DNA from 2 places in the Paenibacillus sp. DCT19 genome. Region 1 is predicted to be linked to the other one. Evidence: predicted binding sites of a transcription regulator. Region 1 holds the regulator's gene; the other holds the start of a gene.
The links. Region 1 encodes Rex, which represses fermentation and respiration genes when NADH is low (regulators of the CRP and FNR family bind a similar motif). Its sites were predicted from a motif close to TTGTGAAATATTTCACAA; they were not measured.
Positions count from the first base shown of each region.

Region 2: DMB88_RS04250 (TIGR04053 family radical SAM/SPASM domain-containing protein) is a predicted target of Rex. The motif match lies at 12,949-12,966, and genes of this name have one in related genera.

Region 1 covers NZ_CP029639.1:4,073,516-4,089,432, reverse strand. Annotated here, with positions in the region: gene dapB (4-hydroxy-tetrahydrodipicolinate reductase) at 6-809, shown strand; gene mgsA (methylglyoxal synthase) at 864-1,304, shown strand; gene bshB1 (bacillithiol biosynthesis deacetylase BshB1) at 1,301-1,999, shown strand; gene bshA (N-acetyl-alpha-D-glucosaminyl L-malate synthase BshA) at 2,100-3,260, shown strand; gene DMB88_RS18420 (CCA tRNA nucleotidyltransferase) at 3,304-4,629, shown strand; gene DMB88_RS18415 (biotin--[acetyl-CoA-carboxylase] ligase) at 4,616-5,593, shown strand; gene panB (3-methyl-2-oxobutanoate hydroxymethyltransferase) at 5,970-6,845, shown strand; partial or broken gene panC (pantoate--beta-alanine ligase) at 6,842-7,737, shown strand; gene panD (aspartate 1-decarboxylase) at 7,730-8,113, shown strand; gene DMB88_RS18395 (tetratricopeptide repeat protein) at 8,207-8,839, shown strand; partial or broken gene dinG (ATP-dependent DNA helicase DinG) at 8,999-11,850, shown strand; gene DMB88_RS18385 (redox-sensing transcriptional repressor Rex) at 12,063-12,716, shown strand; gene DMB88_RS18380 (amidohydrolase) at 12,703-14,007, shown strand; gene DMB88_RS18375 (hypothetical protein) at 14,043-14,570, shown strand; gene DMB88_RS18370 (hypothetical protein) at 14,910-15,437, shown strand; gene DMB88_RS18365 (AAA family ATPase) at 15,430-15,917, shown strand, end outside.
Region 2 covers NZ_CP029639.1:956,534-972,450, reverse strand. Annotated here, with positions in the region: gene gnpA (1,3-beta-galactosyl-N-acetylhexosamine phosphorylase) at 1-1,128, opposite strand, end outside; gene DMB88_RS04295 (glycoside hydrolase family 88/105 protein) at 1,142-2,161, opposite strand; gene DMB88_RS04290 (AraC family transcriptional regulator) at 2,331-3,272, shown strand; gene DMB88_RS04285 (DUF4003 family protein) at 3,326-4,318, shown strand; gene DMB88_RS04280 (DUF4317 domain-containing protein) at 4,428-5,600, opposite strand; gene DMB88_RS04275 (hypothetical protein) at 5,978-6,580, shown strand; gene DMB88_RS04270 (hypothetical protein) at 6,661-7,203, shown strand; gene DMB88_RS04265 (DNA alkylation repair protein) at 7,335-8,042, opposite strand; gene DMB88_RS31920 (flagellin) at 8,267-10,072, shown strand; gene hemG (protoporphyrinogen oxidase) at 10,292-11,767, opposite strand; gene DMB88_RS04250 (TIGR04053 family radical SAM/SPASM domain-containing protein) at 11,784-12,878, opposite strand; gene DMB88_RS30760 (hypothetical protein) at 13,124-13,831, opposite strand; gene DMB88_RS30755 (HEAT repeat domain-containing protein) at 13,732-14,637, opposite strand; gene DMB88_RS30750 (hypothetical protein) at 14,634-14,840, opposite strand; gene DMB88_RS30745 (hypothetical protein) at 14,899-15,917, opposite strand, start outside.

The DNA of each region.
Region 1 (15,917 bases):
CCAAGATGAGCGAAAAAATTAGAGTTGCCGTAATTGGAGCGGCTGGCCGGATGGGCCGAGAAGTGGTGAAATTGGTGCTTCAAGATCCTGAATTAGAATTGGCAGCAGCAGTTAACCGTTCCGGCGCCGGCACAGACGCCGGAACACTCGTCGGTCTTCCAGAATGTGGCGTATTGGTCACTGACGATATCGAAATGGCTTTTGCTGAGACTAAACCGCAGGTTATGGTGGATTTTACGATCCCACAATATGCGTTTAAACATACTGAAATAGCAATCCGTTATGGCGTAAGACCCGTTATGGGCGTTACAGGGTTTACAACCGAACAAATTGAGCAACTGGACAAGCAGTGTCAGGACAAAGGCATCGGAGGTTTGATTGCTCCTAACTTCTCTATTGGCGCTATATTAATGATGAGATTTGCGGCACAAGCGGCCAAACATATGCCTAACGTGGAGATCATTGAGTACCATGGGGATCAGAAGCTGGATGCGCCTTCAGGAACAGCCATTAAAACAGCTGAGCTGATTGCTGCGAACCGTGAGGAGCTTCGTCAAGGTAACCCGAATGAAGAAGAGCTAATTGAAGGATCACGTGGTGGATATTATAATGGTTTCCGCATTCATAGCGTTCGCCTACCGGGAGTATTTGCACAACAGGAAGTTGTATTTGGTGATTTTGGCCAAACGCTCAAAATTCGTCATGATTCCTACGAACGTGCAGGTTACATGCCAGGTGTTAAAATTGGTATCCAAAAAGTTATGGAATATACAGGACTCATCTACGGTTTCGATAACTTTATCGACTAAAAGAGGCTGTTCAAAACCCGGACGTTTTGAACCTGAACCCAAAAGGAGATTGTCATGTTAAAAATTGCATTTATTGCCCATGATCGCAAAAAAGAAGAAATGGTCAACTTCGTGACAGCTTATGAACCTGTATTTACTGACCACCAACTGTACTCCACCGGAACGACAGGTCTTCGTATAATGGAAGGAACATCTCTACAGATTCACCGATTTGAATCCGGCCCGCTTGGCGGAGATCAACAGATTGGTGCGCTGGTTGCGCAGAATGAGATGGATCTTATTATTTTCTTGCGTGACCCATTGATGGCTCAGCCACACGAACCGGATATTAACGCACTTCTTCGTTTATGTGATGTTCAGGGCATTCCTCTCGCAACCAACATTGCAACAGCCGAGATTCTTGTGAAAGCATTGGATCGTGGTGATTTTGCATGGAGAGAGCTTGTTCACAAATATAAACCAGAGGCTGGCATTGAACCGGGTGATACACAATGAGTTTAGATATACTCATTTTCGGTGCTCACGCGGATGATGCGGAAATTGGTATGGGCGGAACCATTGCCAAACACACGGCAGCCGGAATAAAGGTTGGCGTGTGTGATTTAACCCGAGCTGAGATGTCATCGAATGGTACGGTGGAGCGCAGAGCCGAGGAAGCGGAGGAAGCCTCCCGCGTCCTCGGTCTTTCGTGTCGGTCGAATCTGGGACTGCCCGATCGGGGCTTGTACATCACGCCAGAGCACATTCAAGCGGTAACGGCTGAGATTCGTCGTCACGCCCCTCGTGTGGTATTTGCTCCATATTGGGAGGATCGCCATCCGGATCATGTGATGTGTAGCAAAATTGTGCAGGAAGCTGTATTTAATGCAAAGCTACGAAATTACATGCCAGAATTGCCAGCTGTGCAAGTGAAGGAATGTTATTTTTACTTTATTAACGATATTGGCCGAGCGGATTTGATTGTGGATATTTCGGAACACTATGAACAAAAGGAAAATTCATTACTGTGTTATCGTTCACAGTTTGAGATGGGGGTAGGCACCGTTTCCACTCCACTGAATCAGGGTTACATAGAGCGAGTAAGAGCTAGGGATTCCTTGTTAGGGCAGCGTAGTCTCATCCCTTTTGCTGAAGGTTTCGCCACTTTAACACCTTATGTCGTTCGTCAGTTTGGTTCAGCAGATCAATAAAAGACGGTGAACCTTCTTATCATAGATGATGAATGATGATTCGTTTTCCGTTGCATTACATTAACCTGCATGTGCGGGAGATCAAAGGAGCGTCCATTGGATGGATCAAAAATTAAAGATTGGCATCACCTGTTATCCGTCCCTAGGAGGATCTGGCGTTGTCGCAACGGAGCTAGGCAAATTGCTTGCTGAACAGGGGCATCAGGTTCATTTTATTGCCAACAGTATCCCGTTTAGGTTGGGTACGTTTCAGAAAAATATTTTTTATCATGAGGTAGAGGTTAACGACTATTATGTGTTCCGTTATCCGCCTTATGATCTGTCCTTAGCAACTAAGATGGCACAAGTAGCCAAGGCGCAGCAACTTGATCTACTTCATGTACATTATGCCGTTCCACATGCAGTATGTGCTTTCTTGGCTAAGCAGATGGTAGGGGATGATCTGAAAGTAGTCACAACGCTTCATGGTACAGATATCACAGTGCTTGCACAGGATGAATCATTGAAGGATCTCATCCGTCTGGCGATTAATGAAAGTGATGCAGTAACTGCTGTATCACGTGATTTGATTCGTGAAACGGTGGAATTGTTGGATATTCAACGTCCAATCGACCTCACTTATAATTTTATAGATAAACGAATTTATTATCCACGTGATGCGGCCAGCTTACGCCGAGATTTTGCAGCACCGGATGAAAAAATATTAATGCACATTTCCAACTTCCGACCAGTGAAGAGAACGCAGGATGTGGTAGAGGTATTTCGGCAGGTGCAGGAGCAGGTTTCTGCTAGACTATTGTTTGTGGGTGAAGGACCGGATCTGCCCAAAATTCAATGGAAGATCAATGAAATGGGCTTGAGTGATCGTGTGCATTTTCTGGGTAAACAGGATGATATCGCACAAGTAATCTCCATGGCTGATGTTCTGATGCTACCATCGGAGAAGGAAAGCTTTGGCCTTGTTGCCCTTGAAGCAATGGCTTGTGGTGTTCCAACGATTGGTTCACAGGCTGGCGGTATTCCTGAGCTGGTGTTACATGGCAAAACAGGATTTTTATCTCCAATCGGAGATACCCAGTCCATGGCGGAGAATGCAATTCGTTTGTTAACCGACGATCGTCTGGCTGCTGAATTCAGAGAAGCTTGTTTACATCGGGCACATCATGATTTCTGCAATGATGCGATTCGTCATGAATATGAAGAAATTTATTACCGCGTGCTGGGACGTGAAGTCCCAAGTCTCAAGCCGGTATGTGGATGATACAATCCTGACCTCGTAAGAGCATGTGAAGGTGCTTAGCGAAGTGCAGGACAGTAATGAGGTGAGTAAAGTGGTTCAATGGCTACAGGTGGATCAAGAGATGGCACGACAAAGTGAACGTGTGATTCGCACGTTGAACGAGCGTGGTTATGAAGCCTATTGGGTGGGAGGTTGTGTACGTGATGAGCTCCTAGGACGAAGAGTGGATGATATGGATATCACGTCTTCGGCTTCCCCTGAGCAAGTGATGCAATTGTTCGAAGACTGTATTCCAACTGGTCTTCAGCATGGCACGGTGACCGTTCGCTCTGGTGGCTATTATTTCGAAGTGACTACATTCCGTACAGAATCGGAATATAAAGATAATCGAAGACCCTCAGCCGTACACTTTGTGAAGGATATCAAGGAGGACTTGCAGCGTCGCGATTTCACCATGAATGCTCTTGCAATGGACTCAGCCGGACATATCGTTGATCCTTTTGGAGGTCAAGGTGACATTCAGGAGGGGCGAGTTCGATGTGTGGGAGAAGCCAAGGCGCGATTTGGTGAAGATGCACTGCGAATCCTTCGGTGTGTGCGTTTTTCATCAGTTTTCGACTTCAGCATCGCTTATAATACGTGGAAGGGGCTTCTTCTTCAGAGAGATCTCTTGAAACATATCGCAATGGAACGAGTGCGTACCGAGATGGTCAAAATGATGGCAGGATCACATCCCCTAACAGGTATGGAGCTTCTGCTTCGCAGTCGGATCTTGGAAAAAGTCAAAGCCCCTGTCGATGCCAACCGGTTTAACAGAACACTCCTGTTGAAACTCGAAGAGCTCAACGGTGAGCATGTCTTACTCCGGTGGGCATTACTTCTGCTGGCAGGGAACTATTCGAAGGATGAGGCGGATGCACTGTTGCGTCAATGGACATTCTCTAACGACGAACGTATCCGAATGACTGGAGTTCTCCAAGTAGAAGCAATGAACAGGAGCCTTGTGCAGGAGAATAAATCTGTAGAGGCGCTACGAGCGGAGTGGATACAAACGGTACTGGTATGTGGTAGCCGTGCGACGCAAGATTGGCTGACCATTCAAACCATTCTTCCACCGGCTTGGAGAGAACTACCTATGGCAATGGAAGATCAATTCAATTATATACAAGCCCACGCTTTAGCGTGGAGCCAGTCGATGCAGGTACAGGAAATTAAGGATTTGGATATTACTGGCGAGGCAATTCTAGGTTTACTGGGACGTAAAGGTGGGCCTTGGTTAGGACAGTTGATGAAACATTTGCTGAGAGAAACTGCGATTGGAAATATTGCAAATCAGTCTGAAGCGCTGAGTGCAGAAGTGAAGCGGGTGGGAGCCATTGACCAAGCATGAAGAACTGCTACATATGTTACTGAAGGCGGATGGACAGTTTGTATCTGGCGAAGAGATTAGCAAACATCTACTTATCAGCAGAACGGCCGTGTGGAAGCATGTGAATAAGCTACGTGATCTTGGCTATGAGTTTGAAGCTGTCTCTCGAAAAGGATATCGGCTTCTTACGAAGCCCGATGGTATCGACGAAGCAGGGCTTCAGTTGGCGCTGCAAACGAAGGTGTTTGGACGTAAGGCTGTCATTCTGCAGTCGACGTCCTCTACCCAGGCAGATGTGCAACAGCTCGCAGATGAAGGTGTCAGCGAGGGGGCTGTTGTACTTGCCGAGGAACAAACCAGTGGACGAGGTCGTTATGGTCGTAGCTGGTATTCACCTCCAGGTAAGGGCATATGGATGAGCATCCTGCTTCGTCCCCAGCAGCCTCTTCGTAATACACCGCAACTAACATTGTTAACAGGGCTTGCCGTTTGTCGTGCTATTCGTTCGTTTACAGGTGTGGACGCTGGAATTAAATGGCCGAATGATGTACTGGTTAATGGACGTAAAGTATGTGGAATTCTAATGGAGTCAGCTTTAGAAGATCATGAACTGAGATATTGTATTGCAGGAATCGGAGTAGACGTTAATTTTGACAAACAAGATTACCCAGAAGAACTGTCTGCAATAGCAACATCTCTCCAAATAGAAACAGGCAAATCCGTTGACCGAACTTTGCTTACAGCAGCCATTTTAACAGAGCTAGAGCAATTATATGGTATGTATCAAAAGCAAGGCTTTAATGTAATTGCTGCTTTGTGGGAAGCGTTATCGGTCTCGCTTCATCGTGATATCGAGGTATCTAACGCTCAGGGCGTTGTTGAAGGGATGGCCATGGGAATTGACTCCTCAGGTGCACTCATTGTACAGAAGAAGGATGGGGAACGAATGACAGTATTCTCTGGCGAAATTTCGTTAACGAACTAGAGAATTGTCGAATTTCCAACATTAAAATGAACATAAGACGTGAAGTTTAAGCCGAACTTTGGTATACTGTGTGTGAGGCGATATCGGCTAATGTAGACCGAATTGCACTCCGCACAACAGTATGCCTTATTGGCTTGAGTCGAACAGTATTAGAGGTTGTTCAAATCATTCGTGTTTGAATACGTGATTTTGAACGGTAACCAGCAAATGATTGATGTTGAAGTGAGATGTTGGATTCTGCTCTGAGCCGAAGAGGACCGAGACAGAAGGGACGATCGCAAGTGACTCTTTTTTGACTTTTCGGGACTTTTTAGTGGAAAACTAAAAGGTTTTTTTGTTGTGTTTACATTGAAAAGGGGAAAGGAGCCATGACCAAATGGCAAACAAACAAGCATTGAATATTGTGAAAATGAAAAAATATAAGCAGGATGGCGTTCCGCTGAGTATGATTACAGCTTACGATTATCCAACCGCACAACTTGCCGAGGAAGCAGGCATTGACCTTATTCTGGTTGGCGATTCACTGGGTAATGTCGTGCTCGGATATAACTCAACACTCCCTGTAACGATTGACGATATGGTGTATCACACACGCTCTGTTGTTCGCGGGGCAGAGAATACCTTTATCGTTGCAGATATGCCTTTTATGACGTACCACGGCAGCACTGATGAGACCCTTAAGGGTGTACGTCGCTTGATGCAGGAAGGGCATGCGCATGCTGTCAAAATGGAGGGCGGAATCGAGATCGCTGATACCGTAAAAGCGGTAGTCCAAGCAGGGGTGCCTGTTCTCGGGCATATCGGTCTGACCCCTCAATCGGTTAATCAGATCGGTGGTTATCGTATTCAGGGCAAGGATGCGGCTGATGCGAAACGTTTGATGGATGAAGCTAAAGCGCTTGAAGCCGCTGGTGCGTTTGGAATTGTTTTGGAATTGGTGACGGAAGAAGTGGCAAGAGCGATCTCGGAAGAACTATCTATTCCTACAATTGGAATTGGAGCGGGTCGTGGCTGTGATGGTCAAGTGTTGGTATTCCATGATGTGGTGCAATACGCTTCACCTTATACACCGAAACGTTTTGTCAAAACCTATGGGGATGTGGGCGAATTGATTCGTAACAGCATCAGTGCTTACGTGAAGGAAGTCAAAGACCGTTCATTCCCAGCACAAGAGCATGTATTCACAGCAGCAGATGGCGTGTTAGACCAATTATACGGACATCGCAAAGAAAAGGTGGCGAACAACGGATGAAAGTAATCCGCACAATAACGGAAGTCAGACAGGAAATTAGCAGATTACGTCAAAGCATGGGTAAGGGTGAAGCCGCAGTTGGCTTTGTTCCTACGATGGGTTATCTCCATGAAGGACATGCAAGCCTGATGCGAGCAGCGAAGGAACAGAGCGATATCGTCGTACTGAGTATCTTTGTGAACCCAATTCAGTTCGGGCCAAATGAAGACTTTGACAGCTATCCTCGTGATGAAGCTAGAGATGTGGAGACAGCAAGATTGCAAGGGGTGGATATTGTATTTATTCCCTCTGTGAACGAGATGTATCCAGAACCTACACAGACAACAGTGTCTGTTTCGCAATTAACAGATCGTTTGTGCGGAGCTTCCCGCCCAGGGCACTTTGATGGGGTCACAACAGTGGTATCCAAGTTATTTAATATCGTACAACCACAGCGTGCATTTTTGGCATGAAGGATGCGCAGCAGGTGGCGGTCATTCAGCAGATGGTCAATGATCTGAACATGGCTGTGGAGATCGTACCTTGCCCAATCGTGCGTGAAAGCGACGGTTTGGCTCTTAGCTCAAGGAATGTCTATCTAAGCTCAGAACAGCGTGAGCAGGCACTCGTACTGTCTCAGGCACTACGATCAGCTCAGGAGACTATAGATACAAGTCCTTCGGCAACTGCAGCAGACATTCGCGTGATGTTGCGTAAGGTAATTCAGGCATCACCACTGGCGGTCATTGATTATGCCGAAATTCAAGCTTTTCCAAGTTTACAGCCTTTAGCTGATCATGAAACAGTATATGGACGTGAGGATGTTTTAATTGCCCTCGCTGTTAAATTTGGCAAAACAAGATTGATCGATAATATAAAATTGCACAAATCGGAGGTGCTGTCTCATGTTTAGAACATTGATGAAATCTAAAATTCACCGCGCTACCGTCACAGAAGCCAATTTGAATTATGTGGGTAGCATAACCATTGACGAGGATCTGATGGAAACATCCGACTTGATGGAAAACGAAAAAGTCCAAATTGTAAATAATAACAATGGAGCACGCTTAGAAACGTACGTCATTCCTGGCCCGCGTGGCAGCGGAGTGATCTGTCTCAATGGAGCGGCTGCCCGATTGGTTCAGCCTGGTGATAACGTTATTATTATTTCATATGCGATGATGTCTCAGGAGGAGGCTAATGCTCACAAACCAACCGTTGTATTTGTAGATGAGCATAATAAGCCTGTTCAAACCTCGAAGCAAGAGATCCACGCAACGATTATGTAATCGACTGGTAAGGGGAATGAAATCGGTGCATCCAGCAAAAAATGAGTACAGGTCACTGCACTAATTCATTTTTTCAAGGGTGGGGATGCATCGATGTTCCAGCATGTTTTCGCAGAAATGAACGACATGTTAGATGAAATTATCAAGCGCTACCCTTCGGCTGAAGGCCTGAACAAACAGGAATTGCTGCAAAAGTGGAACTTGCTCAAGCGGATGAGTGACGGCATGATTGATGAGTGGCTGATGTTTGAAGAGAAAATGAGTCAGGTGCGTGAACAGGAGCTGGTCAAACCTGCTTCCCTTGAACCGGAACAGGAGGCCGTTACGGCACTGCCTGAACTTCATTTGGAGTGCTTTAGCCGAGGTCAAGGCTATTTCAAATTGCAAATGTACCCGCAAGCCATTATCCAATTTTCACGAATTGTAGCCGACTATCCAGATAGTGCATTGACTCGTTATTATCTGGCGCTTGCTCATCTCAATTTGGAACAGAACACAGAGGCATTAGCACACTTACATCGAATCTTGCGACTTAAGGGATCACCGCGTCTGAAGGGGCTGGTCTGTAATGCCCTTGGATGTATTGAAGCCAAGCTTGCCAATCCACAAGGAGCATGCTCATTGTTTGCCCAGGCGCTTCAGCATGACCCGACGTTGACCGAACCACTGTATAATATGGAAGCTTGCAGGCAAAATAAAGGACAATTGCAATTCGGAATTGGTTAACTGCATTTGAATCGAAATGGAGTACCCAGCGTGAAGACGGTGTTTCTTCCTCAGGAAATTACGGAGGAGGCACCGCCTTTTTTTGTCAGTTAATTTTCAAACGTCCTTTTTTTTGCTATGCTGTAACATAGACTGGAATGGAAGGGATCGTACATTGCAATGAAATTTGCCGTATTGGATTTCGAAACAACCGGCACGCAGTCCGACGGTGAAATTATACAGGCCGGACTTGCCATCATAGATCATGACTACAGCATATCTCAAATATATAGTTCTTATGTGAATCCGGGTGTACCAATTCCACCGTTTATTACGGGATTAACTGGTATTACCGAAGAAGATGTTGCGAACGCTCCTTCATTGGAAGAGATGATGATGGAGATGGTTCCACTGTTGAACGATGTTGTTCTGGTTGGTCATAACGTCGCATTTGATTTTCATTTTCTTCAAAATGCACTAGACCGTTGTGGATATTTGCCATTCACAGGACGAATTTTGGATACCATTGATTTTCTCAAAATCTCATTTCCTTCACTTAGCTCCTACCAGTTAGGATATGTATCGGCTGAATTCGGATTTGAGCATGACCGTCCTCATCAGGCGGACAGCGACGCGTTAGCTACCGCACATGTACTACTGAAATGCTTGGATGAGCTGCGGGAACTGCCACTTATTACGATTCAGCGGTTGTCTGACTTGTTTGCACCCGAGGATAGTGATTTTGGTTGGTATCTGGATGGCATGCGAAGTGAGAAGGAAGCTGAGCCTATTCAGGATCTCGATGGACACACCTATTATCGCCAATTAGCGCTTAATGTGAGTGATTGGATGGACATTGGTGCACCCCGCAATGAGCTGGAGGGTAATCCGCTGGATGGTGTCAGTTTTGAGCAATTCATGGATCAGGTTCGAAGCAATCTCAGAGATACGTTAGATCATTATGAGGAACGTGAAGCACAGACTCAAATGTTCAGTAGTGTGAGGCAGGCTCTTGATGAAGAGAAGCATCTGCTTATTGAAGCAGGTACAGGGACAGGGAAGTCTCTGGGTTATCTGCTGCCAGCCATTTATGAAAGTGTGAAGCAAGAACAGAAAGTAATGGTAAGCACACATACCATTAACCTACAGGAACAGCTCAGAGAACGAGATATACCGATGCTTACTGAAGTTGTGCCGTTTCCGTTCAAAGCCGCTGTATTTAAAGGGCGGGGGCATTATTTGTGCCTGCGCAAATTCGAGCACAAAATCAACAAACGTGAATTTGCTACACCCAAAGAGGACTATTTCACTGCAGCACAGATGATTGTTTGGCTTGCACAGACAGAGACAGGTGACGATGAGGAATTGAACCTGAGTGCGCGTGGTGGGGACTTCTGGGAGACGGTGCAGAGCGAATCTGAGTCCTGTCTTGGACGATCTTGTCCTTGGTTCCGCAAATGTTTCTATCACCGGGCGAAGCATGAAGCAGGATTGTCAGATATTGTAATCACAAATCACTCCAAATTGTTTACCGATGTGAAAGCAAGTCATCAACTTCTTCCTGCGTATGAAAGTCTTGTTATTGATGAGGCTCATCATCTGGAGGATGTAGCAGGCAAACATTTAGGCTTGCATATGAAATATTTCACGATGGTTCATACGCTCACACGTCTGTTTAAAGATAGCCGTAATGGCCAATTACCTATGCTTCGCTCCCAGCTATCAAGCCATGAAAAATCAGTACAATGGGGCTCAGCTATCGATCAGATGTTCCCGCTTGCGGTTGAAGTCAAGGACATGTGGGACAGATTGAGCGAGTCTTTATTTAATCTTCTTCCTGAGCGCACTGATGCTTCTCCAGGGGAGACGAGCCAATTCTCTCTTCGATTGAAGCCGTCAATGAAGCCAGATAAGTGGAAGGCGCTACAAGAGGATGAAAATCAAATATACGTAACGTTAGGTGACTTAATTCGCAAGGGCGATAAGCTGTTACTTGAGATCAAGGAAGAACAAGATGACTATCAAGCCGATAGCTTGATTACGGATATTACAGGTCTTCTGAAAGATCTGGCCTTACTCAAAGAAAATCTACGCTTCTTCATGCGAATGGATGATGCCAACACCGTCTATTGGATGGAAGCAAGTGGGCAATTCCGAAGTAAATCGCTACAGCTCTATGCGGTTCCTGTAGATGTCAGCGCACAACTGAAGGAATTATTTTTTGACAAAAAGAAAAGCGTCGTTCTGACTTCAGCTACCCTTTCTGTAGATAAGTCATTCCAATTTATGATTGAGCAATTAGGACTGCAGGAAGCAGCAGACCATAACCGCCTGCTTACGTCCTTGCTGCCGTCCCCGTTCCGTTATCGGGATCAGGCATTGCTTGTCATTCCGCGTGATTTCCCAAGTGTAAAAGGCAGCGTAGGGATGCACACTTTGTTGATATGTTGGTGCATTCACTAGCTGAAACTGCCATTGCGACGCGTGGACGGATGATGGTACTCTTCACGTCGTATCGGATGTTGAGACAAGTGTATGATCCGCTGAAGGAGGCCTTGGCTGGCAACGATATCTCGCTGCTCGGTCAAGGGGTGGATAGTGGTAGTCGTTCGAAGCTCACACGCCGCTTCCAAGACGCGAAGGCAACTGTGCTTTTGGGTACGAGCAGTTTCTGGGAAGGTGTAGATATTCCAGGGGATGCACTCACCTGTCTAGCTATTGTTAGATTGCCGTTCCAGCCGCCGAATCATCCACTTCTGGAAGCGAAAAGCGAGCTGTTGCAACAACAAAAGAAAAATCCATTTATGAAATTATCTGTGCCACAGGCTGTTATTCGTTTCAAGCAGGGGTTCGGAAGACTTGTACGCACAGCGAAGGACAGAGGCATCGTCATTGTATACGATACACGAGTCATTGAAGCGTATTATGGTAAGTATTTCTTATATTCATTACCAGGTCCCAAAATGGAGCATATGCTCACCGAACAGATGGTTCCACGAATTCGTGAGTGGTTAGACCAACCTACTGAATAAGCTTCGGAAGCAGTGCTATACGCACAAGCATTGCACCATGAATGCAATTAGTTGTAAAATTTATTAGATTCAATCATTGAGGAACAAAGGTTACCGCTATCATCATGTATATCATTGAGGCATCCTGTCCAGGTAAACCGTCATGTATGGATACGAGGATGCCTCCTATTTAATCTATTTACAGGGTCACATTGGTAAAGGGGAGTAAACGAATGAAATCAGATAAAATATCAGAAGCGGTAGTGCGGCGTTTGCCAGTTTACTTGCGCTATTTGAGTGAATTGAGTCAACGCGAGGTTACTACGGTTTCTTCTCAAGAACTAGGACTGCGCTTGGATCTTAATCCAGCTCAGATTCGGAAGGATCTAGCCTACTTTGGTGATTTTGGTCGCAAAGGCATTGGTTACGACGTTTCCTACTTAATCGAGAAGATTCGCCATATTCTGAAGATTGATCAGCAAATCAACGTGGCATTGGTGGGTGCGGGTAACCTTGGGCACGCCTTGTCCAATTACAATGCTTACTTAAAAGACAACATGAAGATCGTTGCCGTGTTTGATGCATACGAACCCAAAATCGGTACTCAGATTAATAGCCTGAAAGTGCAACCGATGAATGAATTATCAGATTCTGTCCAAAAGGATAATATTCGAATCGGCATCATTACAGTTCCAGATACAGAAGCTCAAAATGTAGCTGATCAACTGGTTGAATCGGGTATCGAGGCTATACTTAATTTTGCACCAACGATTTTGAAAACGCCGCCGCATATTCGCATTCATCATGCTGATTTTACGACGGATCTGCTCAGCCTAGCTTATTACCTGGAGAATGGAAAGGACGACGAGGAAGATGACAACAAATAAATGGGTTATTCATAACGGCAAATTTGCCGTAAACAGTGGTTTGGACTGGAAAGTCGTTCAAGGCTATATGGTTGTGGAAAATGATAAGATTGTGCATATTGGTGAGACGTTGCCGGAAGGGGACGAGAACCTGCCTAAAGTGGATGGAAAAGGACTTCTTTTCCTACCGGGTCTGATCAATACGCATGGTCATGCAGCAATGTCTTTGCTTAGAGGGCACGGCGATGATCTAGCTCTGCAAGTATGGCTGCAAGAAAAAATGTGGCCTATGGAAGCGAAAATGACAGCTGAAGATGTGTACTGGGGATCATCCCTGTCCGTATTAGAAATGCTCAAAGGCGGAACGACGGCTTTCCTCGATATGTATGATCATATGGATCAAGTGGCTAAAGTGGTAGAACAATCCGGGATTCGTGCTTCCCTAGCTCGTGGTGTTATTGGCCTGTGTTCAGAAGAAGAGCAGATGCGTAAGTTGGAAGAGTCGGCTGCATTTGCCCGTGAATGGCATGGACAAGCGGATGGCCGCATCACCACGGTAATCTCCCCACACGCTCCGTACACTTGTCCGCCAGATTACATAGAGAAGCTTGTACAAGTTGCACACGACTTGAATCTGCCTCTGCATACACACATGTCAGAAACGATCCGAGAAGTGGAGCAAAATGTAACGGATTATGGACTTCGTCCTGTAGCTCATCTGGAGAAACTGGGATTCTTCTCCCGTCCTTCCCTCGTAGCTCATGCCGTACATTTGAATGACGAGGAAATTGAAATTTTGGCTCGAAATCATGTTGCAGTCTCCCATAATCCGGGTAGTAACTTGAAGCTTGCTTCGGGTGTCGCTCGTGTACCGGATCTTCTAAAAGCCGGTGTGATGGTATCCTTGGGAACGGATGGCCCTGCAAGCAACAACAACCTGGATATGTTTGAAGAGATGAGACTGGCAGCACTTATTCATAAAGGAGTATCGGGTGATCCAACCGCTGTACCCGCTGGAGAAGCTCTTTTGTTAGGGACAGCTTACGGCGCTAAGTCTATTTTCTTAGATGACACGGGTCTATTAGAAGTAGGGATGAAGGCCGATTTTATCGCCCTCAACATTGAACAGGCTCATTTCTATCCGCATACAGATCTAATCTCCCATGCCATTTATTCGGCTTCAGCAAAAGACGTGGAGCATGTGTGGGTGGATGGTAAACAGGTAGTTAAACATGGCGAATGTCTCACGATGGACGAAGAGCGCATCTTGCGTGAATCTCAATCGGCATTTGATGGTCTGCTTGCTCGTTAATCATGCAGCGTCTTAGAGGAAAGGAAGTTCGGCTTTTGAAGAGAAAAAAGAAGTGGATCTGGATATCGTTGCTGGTTCTGGTTCTGCTCCTGTTTGGACTTCAACGTTATTATGTCTATGTCACTCAGGATCAGCGCAATGAAGAAGCTATGGCTATTGAAGCTGCACAGCAGCAAGACATTACGTTCACTCAGGACATTCGGAAGTATGTCTGGGGCGGTAAAGAGGACGCTGACAACATCTATTGGACCTTTGTAGGTAAAAATAAGGACAACCAGGATGTTCTTGTATGGGTGAAATTTGATAATACAAACAAGCCGGTAACAGGCTCTGATGCAGTTCACAGTGAACTGATTCAGAATGGCATGTCTGAAACCCAGATTCGCAATCGATTTAGCTCGGAGGTACCAGGTGGAGAAATTAAGCGCATTATGCCTGGTGTCGTAAACGGAATCTATGTATGGCAAGTATATTATAATGATGCTACCCACAATTATTATCGTTTCTATCGGTTTAGCAATGGGGAACAGGTAGATTTAGTCTACACATTACCAAATAGCTAAGCCATAGTAGGAGAGCATATTACTCTAAAGTTATGAGTAGAGATTTTAAATCGTATCATACAATAAAACACCAATGTTCCGGCGGATGGTATTATACTGCACCGGTTCTTTGGTGTTTTTGTCATTCTATTGGATTTGAATAGTTAAAATTAATAATTTATTCATATTTTAGCCTTCGAAATTGTATATACGATGTGATATACTCAGATATGTATTCAACATTACATGATGAATAAACAAAACAAATAAATCCTGTTTAATTACGACACAGGACTTTGGTTGCAAATTTATTGACGCCTACAGGCTATAGTATAGGCCAAATTTGGGAGGGAAACTCATTTGAAGCTAAAAGTATTACCGATTGCTTTAACTGTCGTCATTTCTGCCGTCCTGTTGTTTGGAGGTTGGTTTGTGTATCGCCAAGTGGCCATGCAGAATCCGATCGAAAAAATGATTACCCAGTATGATGGAGTCAATGATGTTCAGTTAACTATTAACCGCAATAGCGTACAAATGAAACTTGATCTTGAGCCAGACGTTGATTTGGGGAGATTAGTTCAATATATTCACAAAGAAGGACAGACCCTTATTGGCAATCGCGCTCTTAAACTCGATGTCATCGATCACTCTAACGAGGCTTTGGAAAACTGGTGGGGCGATGCAATGTTTACCGTGGCTCAAGCGATGGAAAACAAACAATATACCGAGATCACACCAACGCTATCTAAGATGGCTACCAATGGAATTAAAGTAAATACCGCTATGGATGATAACAACGTATACGTCAGTCTCCGAGATGGAGACGCAAGCAAGTTTATTATTCTACCACGTGTGCCAGGACAGATAGGAGTGTGGCCAAATGCCTAAGTGGACTAAAGAAGTTGTAATTGGATTTGTTCCAGTGCTAATTATCTTTCTTGCTTTTGTGGGTGTAAATATCATCCCAATTTTGTTTGCTGTATTGTTGGTCGGTGGATTGCTGTTCATGATGCAGATGCGTGGTGGTATTACCGTTGGAGCAGGTCAGGAGCGTAAACGGAAGAAAAAAGGGCCATCCAAGCTGACATTTGAAGAAATTGGTGGTCAGGATAGTGCCAAGCAAGAACTACGAGAAGCGCTCGATTTCCTTATCCGGCATGAAGAAATTCAAAAATTCGGGATTCGCCCGCTGAAAGGTATCTTGCTCACAGGGCCTCCGGGAACAGGTAAAACCTTAATGGCCAAAGCTGCCGCTCACTATACAGATTCCGTGTTTGTCGCTGCATCAGGTAGTGAATTTGTGGAAATGTATGTCGGCGTCGGTGCGGGTAGAATTCGTGATTTGTTCCGTGATGCAAGAACACGTGC
Region 2 (15,917 bases), 3.1 Mb from region 1:
AAATGTAGGCAGTCCACCTAATCCCACTGGAAACAGGTATGGATGCAATCGTATCTCATGCGTATCCACCTTGACCTCGGAGCACATCCGCGCCTCATAACCGGAGAATACACATTTGATCATGCCATCGAATCCAAACTCTTCAAAACGATCGTTGTAGGGTTCCATCCCTACCCAGCTATCATCGAAAAATACATAGGCTAACTTGTCATGCCTGTGCACAATGTCTATTAGCTGCTTCCCGAACTCAATGACAAAATCATTAATGAATGCCATCCAGTCTAATTTGCGTTGCTCTGCTGGAACGTGGCTAACCCGATATTTCCCGCCGTTCACAAAGTCCTCTGCCGTCAAGGAATACCCGTACTTCTGGGCAAACAGATCCAGCGCTCTGGAGCTTACGGTAAAATCGTATGAACCCCAGTCTGAGAACAAATGGCGATTACGCTCATCACTACCCCAGATCCAGGCAAAGTTATAGAACAGGGACGTAAATCGCACAACCGTTGTTTCCGGATGCTGGACACACCACTTTTCCATCCAATCCAGAAGGTAGGTTTGCGTCTCTGTATAGATCGGGTCAATCTGCATGAGATGCTCTTTGTCCCAATGATTGGTGGTGTGATTATACATGGAGATCTCTTCCCAGATCCGATAAGCCAAGAAACTAACGGTATATTTATGCCAAGGAACAATGCCCGTTAGAACAACATTCCCAGACTCCCGCTCATAGTTCCACTGCTCTCTTGGCACTTCCTCACCCGTCGTTCGGTCATACACCTGCCAATACTTAAAGGCCTCTTTGGAGTCATTGACCTTGAACTGTTCAGCAAAAAAGTCCTCCATCAGGTAGATGGAAATATAATTTTGGACAGCCACCTTTGGATTCGTAATTAAAAAACACTGTTGCAGCTTATCTAGATTACGAGATGCCCACTCGTTGTGATCCCGAATAATGCAAATGGTCGAGTAGATACCGTACCCGGCATTAATGATCTCATCAGACAACTTCGTACCATCACTGTCACGAATGACATCGGCACCCCAGCGCTCAGCAAGTTCCAGCGTGAGCGCCTCATAACCGGATTCGCCCGGTAATGTAAAAGAGCCTTTCGTTGTTTTGGACAACTTAATTCCCTCCCTATCTCAACATGTCGGACAGAAAAGCGAGTGTGAGCCCTTGACCCCAGCCCTGAATCCAGTCTTTAGGAATATTACGATACCCATCCCGGTCTTTCATTACTGCAGTGCCACCGGATACGCCTAGGACACGACCGTCTTCACTAATATTTTGCAAAATACCTTCCAGCGCCTTCTGCACATACTTCGTATGAAGCGGATTGCCGTTATTAATCATCGCTGCCGCGATTCCGCTGGAAGCAGATACTTCCTCATATGAATCAACATCATCCAAAACCGTCCGCCACAGGCCGTTCTCTGTCTGAAGCAGCTTCAGCGCTGCCAGTTGATCGCGAAGTGAACACTCCACATCCATACACTGCGGGTATAAGTACCAATCTTTTAATTGAGGTTTAACCTGGGACATCGTATATGCTCCCCACGCATTCGCTCTTCCCCAATAGAATCCGGACATGTGATCCTTGTTCACGTTATTGTAGCCGTGATACCACAGACCCGTGCTTGGATCTTGAAGGTATTTGATATGCCAGTAGTACTGATTCAAGGCATCTTGAATCATCGCTTCATCCTTCAGCTTGCTACCTACACGAAGCAGGAAAAAGGCTGCCATAAACAAAGTATCCGCCCATGCCTGTTCTGGAAAATCATTGGCAACAGATACCGTATGTTGAAGCACATTGTCTCCAAAACGAAGCGCATGATTCTGCAGATAATCCACCTTGCTCATTGCAATATCCCAGTATTTCTGATCCCCAGTTTCTTCATATAACGTAATCAACATATGCCCCATCGCACATGTATTTACTGTCCAGCTCGGTAGACCCAGCTCAATATATTCATCTGCCCACTTCACAAGCCTGTCCAGAATCTCTTGGTTGCCTGTCGTCTGGTAGGCTCTAGACACACCGTAATAGGCTACACCGCAGGGCCAATCCCACGTCAAATCCATATCTAGTGTTTTCTTGGTAACGGTATCAATAACTTTAAGAATCTCTTCTCTGTCATATTTCACTTGAAGCATTGTCATACCCCTCTCCTGCGCACACGCCCCCAAGTGCGTTCTGAGAGGTGTCCGTCCATTTTTGTAAACGCTTTACTTATTCCATTGTACGCAGTAAAATAGTCTCAATCTAAGCATATTCGCAACAAAACTGCGCAATTTCAATCATTTATGAATGGGAGCATCGAATATGCCCAAAAAAAAGAAACCCGTCATTGAATACCGACATTACAGCCTGCCTATTGATTTTCCTGTCTTGCTGCTCAGCGGGGATCGCTGGAAAATATCAGACATCAAGAGTGAACACCTTCATTTTCATAACCACATGGAGATTGGCATCTGTTATTCCGATGGAGGCATTATGGAGATTAAGGGTGAATCTGTACCTTTTCGGGCAGGGGACATCACGTTTATTCCCCGCTATCTTCCGCACACTACTTACAGTTCACCTAATACCGCGAGCTTGTGGGCGTATATCTTTTTTTCTCCAGAAGAGCTCTTCCGTCACTCACTAAAAACAGCCCAAAGCCACATCGAACCTAACCTATGGGCGATACAAGGAACAAACTGCATTTTGAATAAAGAACAGCATCCGAAGATCTACACACTCGCAACATCCATCGTGGAAGAAATCAAGCAGCAGTCCCCCTATTACCAGGAGAGCGCATATGGCTTGTTAATGTCTCTATATATCGAGCTGCTTCGAATTCACGCGAGCAACGAGAGCTGGTCTGAACAGGAGCAGGAGCCTGACCTTCAAGGGGAGTTGGTCATTTCACCGGTACTGGAGTTTATCACCAAAAATTATATGATGCCTGTAAGCGTCGATTACCTCGCCGATCTATGCCATCTGAGCACCACACATTTTCGCCGTAAGTTTCACGAGCTTATGGGTACTACACCGCTGGAATTTCTGAATAGCACTCGCATTGAAGAGGCATGCAAACGACTGAAGAGCACGGAAGCATCCATTCTATCTATCTCTGAGCAAGTCGGCTTTCGATCCATCTCAAGCTTTAACCGCTGCTTCGCCAAACTGATGGGAGAATCACCTAAAGCCTGGCGAAAAGCCGCACAGTCTGAAGCACAGTCCGCCAAAGCCTCTATTCTGGAATTTACAGGCTGGGTATAAAATGATAGATATCTCATAACTGAACTCATACAAACTTAGCAGGAGGATGATTTATGTTAGAGCAGCACGCAGCTAGAATTGAATTATTCGTATCCAACACTCACTTGATGAAAAAAGCGTTTAAATGGCAAAATGTGATGATCCATCGTCTGGCAGCCTTATTGTACGCATCCGAAAATAAAACCGTTGATACGGAAGATATCAAACAGAACTATGAGCGAATTAGGGAAAATACCGGATTATTCTCTACCTTCAGAGGAAATACGTCTATCCTGCTCGCTACCCTACTCTCCCTTTCGCCAGATCGAGAGCGCTTGCTGGCTGACAGCCTGATGCTGTATGACGTAATGAAGGAGCATAAATTTTACGCCTCGGATTACCTCGTGATCGCTGCATACCAGATTGCTGCACATGCGCCTAAGGAAACATTCCAAGACACGGTACAACGAGCAAAAGTGTTCTATGATCTAATGAAGAAGGAGCATTCTTTCCTGACAGGTAAGGATGATTACATATTTGCTTCAATGCTTGCATTGTCCTCACTTGAGCCTGATCCTGCTGTTGAACGCATGGAGGAACTCTACACGGAGCTTCGACGGGAATTCTCCGTTGGAAATGGCTTGCAGACATTAACTCAAGTGCTAACCTTAGGAGAGGATTCTATGCAGACTAGAACTCGATTACTTGAATTAAACGACACATTCCGCACAAGCGGCTTACGAATGGACAGAGCACAAACGCTGCCTACACTGGGTGTACTCTCCCTACTGCCTGTTGAAACAAGTACGATTGTCGAAGAGGTTACCCAAACCTTCGAAGGACTGCGCCAGCAAAAAGGTTTCGGTTCTTGGTCAGTTACCAAACAAGAGCTATTGCTTCATTCTTCGGCGCTCGTTGCCACGAGTCATGTTGAGAATTTGCAAAAGGGCGTGCTGACCACAAGTTTATCGACCAGCATCGTGAACATGCTCATAGCACAGCAGGCAGCAATGGCTGCCGCCGCGGCATCTGCGGCCGCAGCTGCATCATCATCTAGCAGCAGTTGATACGAAACGTAAAAAAGCCCAATGCCTTAGCGATATCGCTTAGGCATGGGCTCTTTGCTGTGTTTGAGATGTTGGATTAATCCCATGGAAATTTCATATGATTATCTTTTTATAGCGTCTCTGTAGTAAGTGTAAATCCTTCAATAACGGCATCCTCATCAACCTCAATCATAATGCAGCGTTTGCCCTGATAGTTGACTTGTCTCACATATTTTAAATCCTGTGGGCTGACCGAGATCGTGGCAACTTTGGTATCAATTTTGATCGATTTGGAAGTGTATTTCGGCATGACACTATTGGCCTTCAACTCATAGTTCTTGTTATCCACAATTGTCTCGAATGCCCGCTCTACTTTCTCCTCTGTCAGATCCTCTACACCGCTCGCGGTGAGTACACGCTCCACATCCTTGTAATCAAGCTTCGGCGGCTCTTCCTCGTGTGACTCTTCACTCACTTCAATCACTCGGTTAATCTCCTCATATACATGAGCAAGGGTAGACGCATCCATTTGTTCCCCCGTGATCTCTTTCACGATATCTTCAAAGATGGCTCGTTCCTCCAGTGCTGTCACAGACCGATCGCCATTCAACACCTGTTCTACAAAGTGTGGATCTGGAAAATTGGATTTCCCGGTACAGTATAGAACACGATTTACGTCAGAATAATTATCTGTCACGCTCGGATACAGGAACCCCTGCTCTGGCGTGCTCAATTTGATAATCGGATCAACAATGACATTATACTTAAACTCCCGTTCCACATAGTCAAACAACATTGTCTTCTTTTGTTTTTCCGTTGAATTTACGCTGCACAGAATGAAGGGATGAGCAAACACTTCGTTCTTCTCACTCTCTTCCGTTGCTTCGTTTCTGGCCTGCGTTGGCAAGTAGTATTGCCCCTTAACAAACGTAACTACCATGTCCCGCTCATACTTCGCATCAGCCAGCATACGATCCACAAGCAGCAACATCAGGTCTGACCATTCGTCCGGATCACCTGTTACGAGTGCTTGGTGCAGCATCACCTGTGCAGGCTCCTCTGCCTGTTCTTGAAACTTCAGCTCGAACAATTTCTGATCCAGTTCGCCGGTTAGTAGTTTTTTGAAATTCCCCATGTATAGCTCTTGCTTCTCTCGATCCACGAGCTCAAACGGGTGGCGCTCCCAATGGTAGACCTCATTCGTTTCCTTCGTAATATAGACGTTAAGAATATCGTAAATATTCAGTAGATCGTGATCCAATTTGAATTGTTTGCGTATATGCGCGACTTCTTTTTTATTCATGTTCCGTTAGACAACTCCTATAATAAAATAATTTTATCTATCCGCAGCTCCCATATGCTAGACATGAATGCTGCCTATGAAGTCTTCCACCTATGCTAGATTGCGATCGGGGCGCAGGTATGAAGTAGCTATATATAACTGTGCTTGCTCTCCATTTTTGCACGCTCAGTGAAAAATTATATCATATAATGAAGCGGATGAATGAGAATCAATCTGTGGTATTTCACCTTATTATCACCAAATGATATGAACATCCGCATCGGCGTAAATGATCCTTTTTTTATGCCTACACATCTTGTAATGAACCCAATGAACGTAGAAACTTCACATATCATCTGGTAGACTTATTAAGATTACATACCAATGGAGGAAATATTGTGAAGAAATTAGTACTCGTTTTATCAGCTTTTATTGTAGTTTCCGTGTTGAGTGCGTGCAATGCAACAACAAAGGCAGGAGAGACTGCACCAGCAAGTACTGAAAGTACAGAAGGTATAGAAAGCGCAACAGCAACTGAAGCAGAAAATACGGATGTGGCAAAAGAGGAAGTATCTACGACCAGTGCCGTCGAACAGCCGGAACAGACTGAGCAAACAGAACAAGCATCGGTAGATTGGAGATCAAAAGTAAATGAATTGGCTGAGAGCGACCTTTCACCTACAGCCAAAGCGGAAGCTACCGAAAAGCTTGCACGGGAGTACAAGCCTACAACAGATGAACTCGAAGAGTTTAAGTACCATGTCCTTCAGGAGTTTATTAATTTTCAATATCTCAAAGACGGCTCGAATGCAGAATACATGTTAAACAATTTATTTCAAGCCATTGTATTAGAACATCACGATGTTTCTGTCGTAAGAGACTTCGCTCTTGCCTTCTATCACAACACTAAGAATGTGTTTACAGGGGTAGAAACCGTAGATAGCGATAGTGTGAAGGCTTACGAAGAACTCCTCTACAAAGCCATTAATAGTGGTAACTAGTTCCTTCAAGTGAAGATAAACTCATGTAACCACAAATAGATCAGCCTATACTCAACCTTAGTAACATTGGAGGTAGCAGGATGGACATGTTCCAGTATTTAGATGAACTACAGGTAGATTTAAGTAGTAAGCACCTTGAAGAAATTGAAGAAAAGTATTTTCGTATTTGTTCCAGGTTAGCTGGAGTGGATCGATCCCTTGCAATTAAGCAAGTGAACTTAAATGAGTATGTGAATGGCCTTAAATCTGGCCTCCACCAATCTATTACATTGGCTCAGCAACAATCGGCCAAAGCAATCTACTTTGAATATGATTTAGATAACAACTGGGATAGCGCTTTTTATATTTGTGAGCAATACAGTACACTCGAGGATCATGATGATGATTGGGCTAGTGATTGGCTTGAGGATCTGGAAGGCCCTTCTTTAGAAGCGTTTGCTGACATTTATGCGTTAGAAGGATTTGATGGTAATGAGACAGCTCTCGGTTCAACGATATACTTAATCGCTAGAACCGTTGTATCTTATGCCAAAGCATATCAATCACTACCTGGTGCAAGTTCACTCGCAGTTTGTATTGCTTTTCATGATCAAGACCCTATCCTTAGAATGAAGAAATTGTGATAGTATGCGTAATCATTGTGTGCACCAAGTAGAATAAGAAAACCGCTCCTTAAATGAACTGCACCTCCAATTGTGTCTAACAATTGGGGTGCAGTTCACATAGGTAGCGGTTTTCTTCGTCCAATCTCGTACTAACACCTTACATACTTGCGCTTAAAACCTATCCGCCCTTGATCCACGGCCTTCTGGATGTTCTCAGAAGCTTGTATTAGCTTGCTCTTAGGCTTGTCCTTATTCACTTCAACAGGGCCAACCAGCTTAGCTGTCTCCACTGCCTGATCATGCAGAGGTTGATAAGATGTCGCTACAGTATATATGAAGTTATTCATAGAAAATTTTGTTCGTTCCGGCGAATCATGAATTGTATCTTTTACCTGGTCCAGCATTGCTTCTAGCTTATCTGAGGAGAACTCACCATCCTTCCGGCTTCCGAGCAACCAACAGTAACAGCTCCAGCCTGCTGACATCTTCAGCTCATCCCCACTCGCGATCCAAGCATCGGCAACCTCTTGAGCAATATCTGTTTCCGCGAGTGTGACCGCTACGATATAATCAGAGATCATGTAGAAATAAGCTGTTTCCATCCAACGCTCAAAATCTGCTGCAGTCATGGCTTTGGGGTCGGCAATAACGCCAGCAAAATACATTGCATCGTAATTGCCCGTAGCATAGAGTTGGTCAGCAAGTTCCTGGTCTTTCTTAATCTTGCGGGACATCGGCTTCATCGCACCAGTAGCAACACCAAAAAGCGGCTCGTGCGCGCCATTGGACATATATATTTTTTTCGTCCGTTCCTTACCCAAGGCTTCAAGCTCCTGCATCACTTCTTCTAGATTCATTAAGTTTCCCTCCCTATTCAAAATATTTTTTTATATGTCATCTAATCCCTACAAAAAGTTTCATCTAACTGCCCTAAATATATCATTCCAAACCTAAACTTCAACCCTCAGTTGTTATGTCCATATCTCCCCCACTTTCAGTACAAAAATGTAAATAATAGACCTGCAATAATCCGCTATGGTAAAATAGAGAAAAGTATCCATCAAAATGAGGTATGAAGAATATGATCATTACACACAACTTGGTAGCTAACAATTCGTTGAAAAAGCTACAGGAGCACTCAAAGACAAGTTCGAATAAATTAGAGAAACTATCTTCTGGATTGAGAATTAATAAAGCCTCTGACGATGCTGCCGGACTGGCTATATCTGAGAAAATGAGAGGACAAATTAGAGGATTGGAGCAAGCATCTAGAAATATTCAGGACGCCACTTCGCTGATCCAAACAGCAGAAGGCGGCTTAAACGAAATAACAAACATTTTACAAAGACAAAGAGAACTAATTATTCAAGGTTTAAACGATACCAATACGGATCAGGATCGACAGAAGATCGATGAAGAAATACGTCAACTTACAAAAGAAATCGATAGCATCGCCAGCAAAACAGAGTTTAATACCATCAATTTATTAGCAAGAGATGATTATGACATCATAGCCACTCGTCCAAGTAACAATACTGTAGATTCCATCAACGATCCACCCCCAGTTTCAACCATACATAAAACGATTAGTTATAAACCGATAGGTACACCTGAAGAACCCAGGCATTTAGTTAGTAGTTCCGATACCTCAGTAACGAGCAACACGCATTCCATTACAAGTAATATTACTCCTATTATCTTAGCCGATTCTAGAAACGGCTATAATGAGTACACAGTCGAAACCCATACAACAACGAAAACTGATACTAACACTTCAATCTATGAAGCTTTAACACTGTTAAACGATCCACAATATAGCGAGCCAGCCTACTGGTATTCTTCTGGAATGAACAAAACCAGTTTTGGCCCCAAAGATTTGGGTAGTATTTATGGTGCAATGTTTGAAACTGTAGAGCTTAACGGAACTACGCGAGCGCTTGAATATACATCTCGCACTACGCCAGGTACTGTGCCTGCACGAGAACACATGTGGTTTCCTGGTACAAGTTTATCTATAACCCGGTTCAGAACGGTGTTACCCGATAACTCTATGGAGATTAGATACGAAATTAATAACAGGGATGCAGCAGATGCAAATTTCACACTAAAAAATGTATTGGATCCACCATCAGGCTCTGTCATAAGTGATGCCAACGGTAATCCATTACTCACTGGCAACACCACTATTGTATCTCCATCAGGAAGTACATTTAACATGGTAGGATCTGATGCTAATGCTAGCGTTATTTTTGACGATTCGTTAGGATTTGCATCCCCATCGGAATTGACAATCAACAATCCGGCTGGAGCGCAACCACAGCTTAATTTTGATTGGGATCTGACCATACCTAGTGGTTCAACGGTAACATTAGGGTTTAAATATGGACCATTCTCTCTAAACTTTGATGTTTATGAGTCCACTACAGAAACAGAAATAACTCAACACATTGAAACAACAGTGGTTACCGACATACAAGATACAGATTTTTCTCCTAAAAGACTAGTCATGCAAACTGGTCCGAATCAAGGTCATTCTATTGATATTCCATTATTTAATGTCAATACAGTACAATTAGGCAGTAACAACATCGGGGTATTACCTCCAGTCATACCTGACCAGGCTTTGGCTCAGACAGACGGAGCAATTGAAAAAGTTTCAAACTATCGCGGGGTGTACGGAGCTTTACAAAATCGATTGCAACACACACTAAATAATACGACAAACGCCTCTACGAATTTAACCTCTGCAGAGTCTCGTATCCGTGACGCAGATATGGGCAAGGAATTGTTGGAGTTAACAAAGGCCAATATCTTAACCCAAGCTACTCAGGCCATGCTAGCCCAAGCTCAACAGAGCCCACAGTCTATCCTGCAGTTACTAAAATAAACATGATTGCAACTACAGATCATTGTGTGACTATAAGAAAGTAATGCCCCCTTGAGCGATTATCTTATAAACATGCAGTTTACGCGAATAGCCGCATCTCCTATGAGTAGCGGCTATTCGCGTAAACTGGTTTTTCTTCAAATCGGAAATATGCACCTCGAAAAATAGTAATACATAATCTACGAGCTAATAATTGTTTTTATTTACCTAGTATATGACTTAACAACTTATTCGCCATAGCCTTACCTTGGGATATACAATCCGGAACTCCGATCCCACGGTATCCCCACCGCCAAGGTACACACCTGGCATAACCGTTGCCAAAGCATCGTCCAGCTCCTGCATACGCTCCAGATGTCCCACCTTATATTGTGGCATTGCATCGGGAAGTCGGTTTACTTCCGTAAAGATCGGCTCGGCAGATATGCCCATCATCTCTTCCAGTTCACGGCGTACATGGTGCACCAGCTTCTCATCTGAGAGCTGATCATCATTCTCCTGCCCGTATTTGCCCACATAAGCTCTTAACAGAATGTGACCCTCTGGAGCCGTATGTGCCCATTTGGAAGACGTCCAGGTGCAGGCGGTTACCGTACGTCCTTCTTTACGAGGAACGACGAAGCCCGATGCATCCAAAGAGATACCGACATCCTGCTCGCGATAAGCAAGTACAACATTCATCACGGATGCGTAGGGAATGGTTTGCAGTAACTCGGATATAGATGGGTCTGGCAATAACCTAGCTGCTACATGGGCAGGAGTAGCGATTACCATCGCATCTGCATGAAGCTTCGTTCCATTATGCAAGTGAACAACATAACGCTCCCCTTCATGTGTGACACCTGATATTTCTGTATTCTTCATCATATTAATACTGGAGGATAACGACTTTTCGAGATGAGTTACGACCTCTTCCAACCCTCCACGGGCACTTAGAAACATGCTTTTCTTCACCGTACTTGTACTACCACTACCATTACCACTTCCAGTTTCACTTGTAGTTTTAATTGCCTTCTGGCTCGATTGGGTAGATTGCTTCGGAGCCCTGCTCTTCCGTACACCAAGCATACCTACAATAAGGCTCCGATGCTTTTGTTCCGTTTCTTGCAGCATCGGAAAGGTAGCCTGCACACTTAGAGCATCTGCATTCCCTGCATAGATCCCAGCCAGCAATGGCTCGGCAATCTGTTCCAGCACCTCATCTCCGAGTCGTCTACGAAGCAGTTGACCAAGAGACTCATCTGTTGCACTTGACCTTTTTGGCAAAACCAGATCAGCAGCAGCTCGCACCTTCCCCCGCACAGTTAACAGCTTCGTTGTAATGAACGGTTTCCACTTTGTCGGTACGCCAAGCATAAAGCCATCCGGGATGGGATGCAGCCGATTCCGATAGGCAATGTAACTGTGGGATATCCCAGATCTTGTGCCAACGATGTCATCGCCGATGCCCAGCTCCTGCATAAGTTCAATAATTGATGTTTTGCGAGCAAGAAACGAGTCCGGCCCCCGTTCAATGACAAATCCATCCCTTTTCCCGGTATGCACATGTCCGCCGAATCGATCACTTTTCTCCACCAACACGATCTCTGCTTCAATTGCGTGCGCCCTGCACAACTGCTCTACATAATAAGCCGTACTCAGTCCCGTAATTCCGCCTCCAGCAATAACGATTTGCTTCCTGCGTTGTTTATCCATTTCACACTTCCCACCATTAATATCTTTGTCGCAACGCAGACGGAATATAGGCACATGCAGAATCACTCGCCATATAGTCTCCCGTAAGCGCATACGCTCTTGCCCTTGATCCACCACACATCGTTTTGAATTCACAGACACCACATTTGCCCTGTAATTGCGACTTGTCTCGCAACGTCTGCATTACTGGAGAATTCCTGTACACATCAATGAGCGCTTGCTCCTTCACATTGCCGCACACAACAGGCAGAAATCCACTAGGATACACATCGCCGGTGTGACTGATAAATACAAAACCATCACCATCATTCACACTTTGAGGTGCACGTCCCAGCATATCCACACGTTTCATAGAGCTACGCTCGGATCCCGCTACCCCGCTACCCTGCATCATCACCCGCCGATAGTGCGGTGCCTCCGTCGATTTCACCCCGTATGGCATCTCTTGCGCAATGCGCACCATCCACTTCATGACCTCTTCATGCTCTTCTGGGCTAATCATATCCTTCTCTTGGGCTCTCCCTGTCGGGATCAGGAAAAATAAACTCCACAGAACCACGCCCATCTCCTTCACCTTGCGGCTAATCGCCTGCAAATCATGCAGGTTGTATCGGGAAACGGTGGTGTTCACTTGAATGGGAATGTGAGCCTCTTGCAGATACTGGATGCCCTTCATCGTCATATCGTAAGAACCCTTCGTTCCGCGAAAATGGTCATGGATCTCCGCTGTCGAACCGTCCAGGCTGAATGCCCAGCGGGATAAACCCACTTCTTTCGCTTTCGTTATTGCAGCACGCGTCACCTTGGGTGTAGCACTTGGTGTCATGGAGACAGGAAGCTGCTTCTCCTTGATGGCATACTCTGCTAACTCAAATAAATCCGTTCGCATTAACGGATCACCACCCGTAAACACAAATAACGGCTGCTCTTCCATTGCCGCAATGTCATCGATCAATTTTTTCCCCTGCTCTGTTGTCAGCTGCCTTGGGTCTGCTCTATACTGGGCTTCCGCGCGGCAATGAAGACATTTCAGAGCACATGCTCGTGTGACCTCCCAGATCACAATGAACGGATATTTAGCATAATCTCGCGGTTTTATCTGAGGCATCATTTGAGATTTCATCATCCATTCTCCTCCTCATACACATTCCATTAATTTTAAAGTAGCTGGAATAGCATGAAAGTGAGATGAATCACAATTATGTATTTGTCCTAGATCGCCTGCTCACTTGTATGAAAATAAATCAAAAAAAACCGGACTCACCGCCGTATGGAGGTAAAGACCGGTCTTTGATTATCTATATTCACGTAACTTCGAACTGAAGTTATAAACACTAGCGAATTCAGATCGTGTTTTTATTCAACAACAGTCCACAAATTTAATGCCATCATGCGGATGATCTCATGTTCATGATTCCGATAAGCTCTTAACCGATCGGCAGAAGCCTCGTTCCATAATAAAGCCTTTCCGGCAATCTTCAACAGCGAAAGACCAATATATGAGGAAGCGAGCTGCGGCTGAGCATTCAACCGATCCACGAGTTCAAGCAGCCCCTCCGGTTTCCAGTAACCTTTGCTGTCATTGACGACTCGTGCAACCTGATGGTATGCATAGTCCAACAAATAAGGCTGTCCATCCACCATCGCAATAACAGTATTCAAACTAGCGACTGCTCCGTCAGTATTGCTCCAATCCGTCATAGCTAGTTGCAACTTGATCACAGAAGGTTTCATCGTATCTTGAGACTGGAGACATTCAATTAAGCCTTCATATAAAGGAACAAGTAACCGCCTAACAGGGCGAGGCAATGAGGCAAGTTTATCAATTAAGGCGAGCAAACGCTGCCAGTGTGGCAGATCACGCTCGGTTCCGGCATTCCAATCAGCGGTCGTTTCAGCATCAGCTAATTGTCTGCAAACGGCGATAACCTGTTCATTCGTTTGGCCATCATGACAAGTTGCAACTAGTGTATCAAGCGCTGCTCCCCAACGTGAGCTATCCTGCAGATTACCGAGTGCTCTGCTCGCGCAGGTCGCAATAACCTCTTCGTTCCGTTCACCCACCGGGTCATTGCCCGAAAAGCTTCTTTTGCAACAGTCGAATCCGTATGATCTGCAATCTCTGTAATCCATTGCAGATATCGAGGACGCGCCTCCACAGGAAGATCCCCTGGTTGCTGGTTCAGTAGGCTCCGTGCGATGTCCCGCTGTGGGGACGAAGCCATTGTGCTCATCATCGCCCAGCTCCGTTCATCGTCAAGACATTGCCTTGCCGCATGACCTATAGCAATAATCACGTCTTTGTGCGTATTCGGTTTCTCGTATTCTCGAACGAGCAGAGACATGCTATCACTCGTTTTATAAGCGCCCAGAAGTCGAATCGCTTCTTTTCTAACCGTAACTTTCAGTTTCTCCCGATCTAGCAGCTCTGAGAGAATGGACGTTAACAACACAGGACTTACCCTGCGTGCACATCTAGGAATCGAATACATCGCAACACGTGCCCGGTCTCCCTCTAGGTTGTCTAACAAAATAGGGAGTGCCTTCTCCGGCTCTTCCCATAACGAAAACGCATGAAGCGCTGCTTCAACGACGTGTACTTCCTTATCCTGCAACAGGACTTCCAGTTGATCCGAAGCATAGTCGGGCATACTCGCAAGAATTCTCATCGCCGATGCACGCTCATGGAAGCTGCGTTTGGCATCTAATGCGACTCGTTCAAACAAGGTAGCAAGGGCTTTTTGCTGACGTGGCAGCCAACGATAAAATCCATTATAGGCTGGCACAAGATAGATCGTTTTGCCTGATAGATGTTTTCCTTTAATAACTTTTCCTGAGATAAACGGGTCTAGCCACTCTTGTCGTTTCAAATGCAGATGGTTGAATACTCATAGAATGTAATGAAGGACGGATCTCTGTCGAGCAGCTCTCTGACTCTCTCATCTCGCGTTTTATAAGGAGCTAGCCAGTGCCGCACAGCCTGTGCAGGAGACTTTTGAGTTTTGACCAATTGCTCTAACAAGTGTTGGAGCTTCGGCAGTCGCTCTACAGCTTTACCGAATGCATCTGCCATCCGCAGAACTACATGGTCATTTTCACGTTTGTTAGCTTCCGTGGCAAAATAAATCTCATCAAAAAAATTTCAAGTGCATGACTGGGTATGCTATCCCAATCTTTGGCGAACAATACAAACTGCCCACACGCATAACCATTCTCTCAAATGTTCGCAAAGCGAATCTAAATAGCTTGCTCTCCGGCTCCAGTGCATGCTCCCTCAGTAAGTCAAAAGCCAATCTTTCCGTTACGTTCTTCGTCCCATATGAGGTATCTCGTGCTTCAACCACACTATCTATCAACACGGTTAGATCCTCTATATGCTCCTCCTTGAACATGTGCGCGGGACTATTCGACAGTTCTGATATAGCTGCAAATCGAACCGGATCTTGGTCGTTTTTGATTCGGGTCAAGAAATGAAGTGTATCGTCCATACCGCGCCGAGATAGAATTGTGCTCTGAATCAACCGCCTATAAGCTAGAGCACGCTCATCCGCATTAGATACTTGAACTGATCCCTCTAGATCCGCTCTCGTATGTCCAATCAAACGCCTTGTTGTAATTTCAAACGTCTGATACTGATCATCGCGAATCTCCCGAAGCTCCAGCATACGCGAAGCTTCCTTATCCCGTAATTGATGTGGCAACACATCTAACAACGAGGTAGGAAATACACGTGTTTTGCGCTCAGCTTCTGGATATGCGGCGTCAAACATCGCTTGACGAGATGATGGGGCGTTCATCCAGCACCTGGGCAACATGCTGGGTTGATCTGCAAGCAAGGTGACCAGTGTTGTCCAGTGGGCTGTCGTAAACCACTTTCTTTTTTTCAAAATACCTGCGGGCACCCCATGATTCAGAAGATACCCTCTTGCCTCTTCTCTGGTCAGCAGTTCAAATACACCCTCAGGGTTAGCCTGGATGAGCATACCTAAATGCCGCTTAAGGACAGGATGAATCTCGTCCTTCGGTCCATACTTCAGGGCGCAATCTATAACGATAGCAGGTCTTGTAACACTAAGTTTCTCAACAACGGAAGAGAGCTTCCACCATACATATCCCTTTTCCCGATGCGTAGCCTTCTGCAGCTCATTCT